2 regions of the Streptomyces sp. NBC_00377 genome follow, and region 1 is predicted to be linked to the other one. Evidence: riboswitches for the same ligand, from Rfam matches in the RefSeq annotation. Region 1 holds a riboswitch; the other holds the start of a gene.
What was found. Region 1 has a riboswitch for S-adenosylmethionine ahead of OHS71_RS06130 (amino acid ABC transporter permease). Riboswitches for the same ligand answer to the same signal wherever they lie in the genome.
Positions count from the first base shown of each region.

Region 2: linked by a shared signal. The riboswitch ahead of thrC (threonine synthase) and the one ahead of OHS71_RS06130 (amino acid ABC transporter permease) in region 1 are both predicted to bind S-adenosylmethionine.

Region 1 covers NZ_CP107958.1:1,384,547-1,388,760, forward strand. Annotated here, with positions in the region: gene OHS71_RS06120 (transporter substrate-binding domain-containing protein) at 1-938, opposite strand, end outside; gene OHS71_RS06125 (amino acid ABC transporter ATP-binding protein) at 1,024-1,827, opposite strand; gene OHS71_RS06130 (amino acid ABC transporter permease) at 1,824-2,804, opposite strand; SAM riboswitch class IV at 3,203-3,322, opposite strand; gene OHS71_RS06135 (glutathione S-transferase C-terminal domain-containing protein) at 3,389-4,214, opposite strand, start outside.
Region 2 covers NZ_CP107958.1:5,049,526-5,053,739, forward strand. Annotated here, with positions in the region: gene OHS71_RS22720 (hypothetical protein) at 1-299, shown strand, start outside; gene OHS71_RS22725 (glucosyl-3-phosphoglycerate synthase) at 386-1,330, opposite strand; SAM riboswitch class I at 1,501-1,666, shown strand; gene thrC (threonine synthase) at 1,685-2,998, shown strand; gene OHS71_RS22735 (MoaD/ThiS family protein) at 3,118-3,393, shown strand; gene OHS71_RS22740 (cold-shock protein) at 3,874-4,080, shown strand.

The DNA of each region.
Region 1 (4,214 bases):
TTGGCGTACTGCCCGTGCTCGATCAGGTAGTTGATGGCGTCGGCGACCGGCTTGGCGAGGCCGCTGTCCTTCTTGGCGGTGGCGGCGATCAGGCCCTGGAGCGTCTCGCCCGCACCGGAGAAGGTGCCCGCGCTGCGGGTGGCGTTGGCCTTGCCCGCGGTCTGGGTGACGTTGTAGGCGATGCCGGGATTGGGGCCGAAGAAGGCGTCGATCTTGCCGCTGGCGAGCGCCAGGTAGATGCCGTTGCGGTCCGGGTAGTACTTGACGGTGAGCTTCTTGCCCTCGGACTCCAGCTTCTTCTTCCACTCCAGGAGGATCTTCTCCTGGTTGGTGCCGGAGCCGACGGTGACGGTGAGGCCCGCGAGGTTCTCGTAGTTGCCGTCGAAGTTCCACTTGCTGGACTTCTTGACCTCCCAGCCGAGGTTGTCCTGACGGTAGGAGGCGAACTCGTACTTCTTCTTGCGCTCCTCGGTGTCGGTGACGTTGGAGAAGGCGACGTCGACCTTCCCGCTGTCGATGCCGACGAAGAGGTTCTCCCAGGTGAAGTTCTTCGTCTCGGGCGTCAGGCCGAGGACCGCGGCCACCAGGCGGCCGAGGTCGGGCTCCGCACCGGTGAGGGTCTTCTGGTCGTCGCCGACGTACGCCAGCGGGGCGAAACCCGAGGGCAGCGCGCCGATGCCGATGTTCAGCCTGCCGTTCTTCCTGAGGGCGGCGGGCAGTTCGGCGCTGATGGACTTCACCTCGGAGACCTTCAGGGTGGTCTCCTCGGCGGCGCCGTTGGACACGCGGCCGATGGTCACGCTGCCGGCGGCGCTGTCGGTCGTGGTGGCCGCCTCGCTGTCACCACCGCAGGCGGCGAGCCCGGTGGCGAGGGTGGCGACCGCGGTCGCCGCGGTGATGCCGCGAATCAGGCTGCGTCGGGTGAAGTGGGCAGACATGGCCGTCCTTTGTGACTGGTGTGACGTGACTGGTGTGACCGGGTGAGAGGGTGGGCGTGGGGGGAAGTCGTGGTGGGCTTCGGTGTCAGAGCACCTTGCTGAGGAAGTCCCGTGTCCGCTCGTGCTGCGGTCGGTCGAGGACCTCGGAGGGCGGACCCTGCTCGATGATCCTGCCGCCGTCGATGAAGACGACCTTGTCGGCGACCTCGCGGGCGAAGCCGACCTCGTGGGTGACGATGACGAGGGTGGTGCCGCTGGTCGCCAGGTCCTTGATGACGGCGAGGACCTCGCCGACGAGTTCGGGGTCGAGTGCGGAGGTCGGCTCGTCGAAGAGGATGACGCCGGGGCGCAGCGCGAGGGCGCGGGCGATGGCGACCCGCTGCTGCTGCCCACCGGACAACTGCCTGGGATAGGCGGCGGCCCTGTCGGCGAGACCGACCCGGCCGAGCAGTTCGCGGGCCAGCTCCAGGGCCTGCGGCTTGGCGAGTTTGCCGGTGGCGACCGGCGCGGCGGCGACGTTGTCCAGCACGGTCAGGTGCGGGAAGAGGTTGAAGTTCTGGAAGACGAAGCCGATCCGGCTGCGCTGGGTCAGGATGGCCCGCTCGCTCAGCTCCCTCAGCCGGTCGCGGTGCCGTCGGACGCCGATCGGCTCCCCGTTGACGCTGACGTAGCCGATCTCGGGCTTCTCCAGGTGGTTGATGACCCGCAGCAGGGTGGACTTCCCGGAGCCGGACGGGCCGAGGACGACGGTGACCTCGCCGGGCCGCACGGTCAGGTTCACCCCCTCCAGGACCCGGTGGGCGCCGTACCACTTGTGCACGTCGTGCACCTCGACGGCGGCGGGCACGACCCCGGCCTGCTCGGCGCTCCGCACGGTCTCGGTGGTCATACGGCGGCCTCCCGGCGGATGCGGGCCCGCAGATCACCGAGGCCGGTCCGCAGCTTCTGCAACGGCGTCGGCGGCAGGGAGCGCGTGGCGCCCCGGGCGAAGTACCGCTCGACGTAGAACTGGACGACGGACACGAGGCTCGTCAGGATCAGGTACCAGACGGTGACGACCAGCAGCAGCGGCACGATGTCACCGGGGTAGGTGGACCCCATGGTCTGCGCGGTCCCGAACAGGTCGAGCAGCGACACGTAGAACACCAGCGAGGTGGACTTGACCAGGCCGATCAGCTGGTTGACGTAGTTCGGGGTGATCGAGCGCAGGGACTGCGGGAAGACGATCTTCCAGAACTGGTAGCGCTTGGGCAGACCGAGCGCGGCGGCCGCCTCGTGCTGGCCCTGGTCGACGGAGAGGATGCCGCCGCGGACCACTTCCGCGGCGTAGGCCGCCTCGTTGAGGCTGAGGCCGATGACGGCGATCACCATGTCGGTGGCCAGCCGCGACTCGTCGAAGCGGAAGAACGCCGGGCCGAAGGGAACACCCACGCTCAAAGTCTGGTAGAGGGCGCTGAAGTTGTAGAGGAACAGCAGCACCACGATCAGCGGGATGGAGCGCAGCGCCCAGACGTAGGTCCAGCTGACCGCCCGCAGCACCGGGCTCCTGGAGAGCCGGGCGAGGGCGAGCAGGATGCCGCCGAGGAGGCCCAGCACAGCGCTGTAGGCGGCCACTTCGAGGGTGATCAGCAGTCCGTCGAGGATCGCCGGCCGCAGGAACCAGTAGCCGAAGCGGTCCCACTGGTAGAAGGGGTTGGAGACCAGCCCGTGGGCGAACTGCGCCACCAGGACCAGGACCACCGCGGTGGCGATCCAGCGGCCCGGCCGGCGCAGCGGCTGGACCCGCTGGGCGGTGAGCTTCGGCGACGGGACGTCGACGGCGGGCGCGGCCTCGGCGAGGGTCACGGCGCCTGGGGGTTCACTCATGAAGGGCTCCGGCGGGAGTCGGACACCCCGGGTCACGGCGGACGTGTGCGGCGGTGCGCGCTTCGGCGGGGCGGCGGGGACCGCTCGGCGGCAGCGAACAGGGCACGGCGCACGGACGCGTACGGAGGACCGGGGTGGGGCGGACGACGGCGCACCGCTCGGGCGGTGTTCGTCAGGAACGCGGCGGCGGGGCTGCGCGGTCGAGGGGGTTGGTTCAGCCCCGACAGCGGGCACGGCCCGGTGCGGTACACAGTGCGCTGTTCACACGCAGGAGATCGACGGCGCGGTTGGCGACGAGGATGTCGAGGTACGGCCGTACGCAGCCCCGGGGGCGGCGGGCCGCCGTCCGATGTGCTGCGTACATGTCCGTCACCATCTCTGTTCCGGCCCCCGAGGGGCACTCGCGCTTACCGATACGTCATTACCGAAACGTCGGTCCGGTCGTCACCTGGGGCACCCCACCGCGGAGCGAGGGTTGCCGGTCAGCAAGCCAGGGCTTGTTGCTGACGCTCATGACCGTTCTGGGCCGTAAGTAAGACAGTCACCCGAACGAATGTCAACGGCGGTCCGGTGGATGGACAGGGTCAGGGCCGTTCGAGCTGCGGTCGGACCGCCGTGCCGTCCGCCGCGTGGGTCGCCCAGTCCAGGATCTGGACAGCGGCGCCGGCGGCTTCCAGGCCCTGGCAACGGGCTTGGTGGCGGCGGGAGATGGCGTCCAGGTCGAGGTGGGAGCCGAAGGCCGGGTGGGCGGCCAGACGGCGCGCGTAGGCCCACAGGGCGGGGTGGTCGGCGACCCGGTGCACGACGGCGGCGTCGAGGTGATGGCGGTGCACGGTGTCGAGCTGGACCAGCGCGACCCACAACTCCACGTCGGCTGCCGTGATCTGATCACTGATCAGGTGTTCGTGGGCGCCGATCCCCCGTTCCAGCACGCCGAGCGTGGTGAGCAGCGTGTCGAGCGCTGCGGCGCGCTCCTCCTCCCCGGTGTCGGCCGCTCCGGCCCGCTGTGCGGCCTCCTCGATGCCCTGGGCGCACATCCGCTCGACGGCCTCGATCTGCGATTCGGCGCCGCCCGGGTACAGGGTGGCGCGGCTGCCGCCGAAGTGCCGGGCGAGGTCGCGGGCGATGTCAGGGCCGTGGCTGCTGACGATGCGCCCGGACCAGTCGTCGCTGAGGACCGGCGCGAGGGCGGGCCCTGTGTACCGGTGCGCGCTGGCGTCGTACAGGGGGCGCAGCGCGGAGTGGCCTCCGTCGGCGCAGTCGGGGACGGCGGGCAGAAAGGTGACCGGGCAGGCCCGGTCCAGACCCAGGAGGCTGTGGGTGACGGCGATGCGCAGACAGTCGGGGTCGGCGGCCGCCAGGTGGAGGCGGTAGCGGCGCGGCACGGCGTAGTGGCCGCTGCGCGCGTCC
Region 2 (4,214 bases), 3.7 Mb from region 1:
ACGTGGCCTTCGTCGTCCCACGGGACGGCCGGAACTGCGCGGGCAGCCTGACGGCCACCCCGAAGCCGACGAAGACCGCGACCGACACGACGGGCGGCGGGACGAGCGGCGGCTCCGGTTCAGGCGGCGGCAGCAAGGGGTGCGAGCTCACCAGCCCGGCGGGCAACTGCTACGCCGACGGCCAGTTCTGCGCCCAGCGCCACCACGGACTGAGCACCTACGGCAAGGGCGGCGAGTACCTCACCTGCGAGGAGGACGCCGCCGGCGTCTGGCGCTGGTCGGACGGCCACCCCGGCTGACTCGCCGCCCGAGGATCCGCAAGGCCTTCACTCGTTCAGGAGCACGCTTCAGTGATCGCTGTCACCGGCCTCCGTGGACAGCACAACTAGGCCACCTTCCGGGTCGCGTACTCCGCGATCTCCGCCATCGGCGGCCGTTCCTCGGTGTCCACGGAGTAGGTGCGCGGCTCGAAGCCGTCGGAGCTGCGTTCGAACTGGGTGAGGGACGGGCGGATCAGGTGTCCGCGGGCCAGCCGGAGCTGGGCGGTGCGGTAGATGGCCGCCGCCATCCGGCCCAGCGCCTGGCCGTCCTGGTGGCGGTGCTTGCGCACACCGACGTCGACCTGGGCGAGGGCGTCCAGGCCCACCAGGTGCAGGGCGTCGACCAGCATGCCCAGCTCCACTCCGTAGCCGACGGGGAACGGCAACTGCTCCAGCAGGCTGCGGCGGGCCGCGTACTCGCCGCCGAGCGGCTGCACGAACCCGGCCAGCTGCGGCCAGTGCATGTTGAGCAGCGGGCGGGCCATCAGCTCGGTGACCCTTCCGCCCTGGCCGGCCGCCCCGCCCAGCGGACGGTCGTACATGGCCTTGACCAGGTTCACCCCGGGGTCGGTGAGCAGCGGGCCGACGATCCCCGAGACGAAGTCGGAGGAGAACTCCCGCAGGTCGGCGTCGATGAAACAGACGATGTCCCCGGTGGTGGCCAGCAGCGAGCGCCACAGGACCTCGCCCTTGCCCGGCACGGCCGGTATGCGCGGCAGGATGTCGTCCCGGTGGACGACGCGCGCCCCGGCCGCCGCGGCCACCTGGGACGTACGGTCGGTCGACCCCGAGTCGACGACGACTATCTCGTCGACGAGCGGGACCTGGTGCATGAGGTCGTGCCGGATGATCGCGACGATGTCACCGACCGTCTCCTCCTCGTTCAGCGCGGGCAGGACGACGGACACCGACTGGTTGGTGGCGCGCTTCGCGGCCAGGATCCCGTGCAGCGGACGGTCGGTCAGGGACCAGGAGCGGGTGGCCAGCCAGCGCTCGGTTTCTTGAAGCACAGTCTGCGGCTCCTCACTGTCGTGATCACACCGGGTGCACGGAGGGTGACCGTGTGATCCATCTCGCGGTTCGGACGACTATCTCAACTGTCCTGGCCTTCGGTTACAGTCTTGAACAACGCGGATGACCATCGCATGTCCGAGGTCGCCCCCCGTTCACAACTTCATACCGCTCATCCAGAGGGGCAGAGGGATACGGCCCGATGAAGCCCCGGCAACCCTCCAGCCGGTCTCGTGACGATCACTGATTCACTTCGTGGTCGCTCCGCGGGGCTCCCGGCTCGGGAAGGTGCCAAATCCGTCTCACGGCGAGATGCGTCGTGAGGAAGATGAGGAGAAAGGGCCTCGCCTCACATGGCTGCGCAGACTGTTGCAAGCACGACTGATGCAAGCACCACCGACTCTACGACGACCTCGGCTGCCGACCTCGGTCCGGCCACCGCGTTGAGCTGCCGCGAGTGCGGCCACCGGGTGCCTCTCGGCCCGGTCTTCGCCTGCGAGGAGTGTTTCGGCCCGCTCGAGATCGCGTACGACTTCTCCTCCTACGACACGGAGGAGCTCCGCAAGCGCATCGAGGCGGGACCCGCGAACATCTGGCGCTACGCGCCGCTGCTGCCCGTCCCCGCGGATGTGGCCGACAAGCCCAACATCAACCCCGGCTGGACCAAGCTCGTGCAGGCCGACAACCTCGCCCGCGAGCTGGGCGTCGAGGCCGGCAAGCTGTTCGTCAAGGACGACTCCGGCAACCCGACGCACTCCTTCAAGGACCGCGTCGTCGCCCAGGCCATCGAGGCCGCCCGCGCGTTCGGCTTCACCACGCTGTCCTGCTCCTCCACGGGCAACCTGGCCGGCGCCGTCGGCGCGGCAGCCGCCCGGGCCGGCTTCCGGTCCTGCGTGTTCATCCCGCACGACCTGGAGCAGGGCAAGGTCGTCATGGCCGCGATCTACGGCGGCGAGCTCGTCGGCATCGAGGGCAACTACGACGACGTCAACCGCTTCTGCTCCGAGCTCATCGGCGACTCGGCGGGCGAGGGCTGGGGCTTCGTCAACGTCAACCTGCGGCCGTACTACGCCGAGGGCTCCAAGACGCTGGCGTACGAGATCTGCGAGCAGCTCGGCTGGCGGCTGCCGGACCAGCTGGTCGTGCCGATCGCCTCCGGGTCCCAGCTGACGAAGATCGACAAGGGCCTCCAGGAGCTGATCAAGCTCGGGCTGGTCGAGGACAGGCCGTACAAGATCTTCGGTGCGCAGGCCGAGGGCTGCTCCCCGGTCTCCGTCGCCTACAAGGCCGGGCACGACGTGGTGCGCCCGCAGAAGCCGAACACCATCGCCAAGTCGCTGGCCATCGGCAACCCGGCGGACGGTCCGTACGTCCTCGACATCGCCCGGCGCACCGGCGGCGCGGTGGAGGACGTGAACGACGAGCAGATCGTCGACGCGATCAAGCTGCTGGCGCGGACCGAGGGCATCTTCGCCGAGACCGCCGGCGGGGTGACGGTGGGTGTGACGCGCAAGCTGATCGAGAACGGTCTTCTCGACCCGACACTCATCACCGTCGTGCTGAACACCGGCGACGGTCTGAAGACGCTGGACGCGGTGGCCGACACCGGTCTGACCGCGACCATCCGCCCGACCCTGGAGTCGTTCCGGGACGCGGGTCTCGGCTGAGAGATTCGTTGTCCGTCTGCGGCGCGTGGGGCCGGCCGCCCCCGCGCGGCGGCAGCCGCACGATCCAGACAGCCCCGCGCCCCTCAGGGGGCGCTCCGCCCGACCGGAGGTCGAAAGCCATGAGCGTTACCGTCCGCATCCCCACCATCCTTCGCACCTACACGGGTGGCGCCGCCGAGGTGAAGGCCGAGGGGGCGACCCTGGGCGAGGTCATCTCCGACCTGGAGAAGAACCACACCGGCATCGCCGCCCGGGTCCTGGACGACCAGGGCAAGCTGCGCCGGTTCGTCAACGTGTACGTGAACGACGACGACGTGCGCTTCGAGCAGGGTCTTGAGACGGCCACTCCGGACGGCGCGGGGATCTCCATCATTCCCGCGGTCGCTGGCGGCTGAAGGACGGCCGTTCGGCGCCCGTCGGTACCCGCTGGTAGTACCCACCGGTAGTAACCGTCGGTAACAGTGATTACCGAGTGTTCATCGAATTGCCCTCTCCGCGATAGAAGCGGAGGGGGCAATTCAGTGTGGTTGAGCGCGGTACAGTTGGGGAACCCGGTCCCGATCACCGGTTCCGGCGCCTTTTCTTTCCGCCCTGCGCCCGACAAGAAGCAGCCAAAGTGTGCGCCTCTTTCGTGGCTTTTGCGGCCTTTGTGGGGCCCGACTTGCCCTCAATTCAGGCGAATTCTCGCCACATTCCGGATCCCGTACGTCCGGAATTCTCGTCCGACTGACCTGTTGCAGACGGCAGTTGGACAGATACATTCAGCCGCGGTCGACGCGTTCCGGCGCACGCCCCCAAGCCAACCGGGGGGTGAGGTCTGACCCGGATCCGCGAAGTGTGGGTCCGTGCAAGGGCCAGTAATAGGGGAGTTAGGCATGGCTCAGGGCACCGTCAAATGGTTCAACGCGGAGAAGGGGTACGGCTTCATCGCGGTCGACGGTGGTGCGGATGTTTTCGTCCACTACAGCGCGATTCAGATGGACGGCTACCGCACCCTGGAAGAGGGTCAGCGGGTCGATTTCGAGATCTCGCAGGGTCAGAAGGGGCCGCAGGCGGACATGGTCCGTCTCGCGACCGGCTGAAGCACGCGCCGACTGAAAGCGTCGTTCTTCTGTACATCTGACGAAGGGCTCGCACCCCCACGGGGGGCGAGCCCTTCGGTCTGTCCCGGGGTGGTCCTGGAGGCGACCGCGAGACGCCCCCGGCGAGTGTCCGG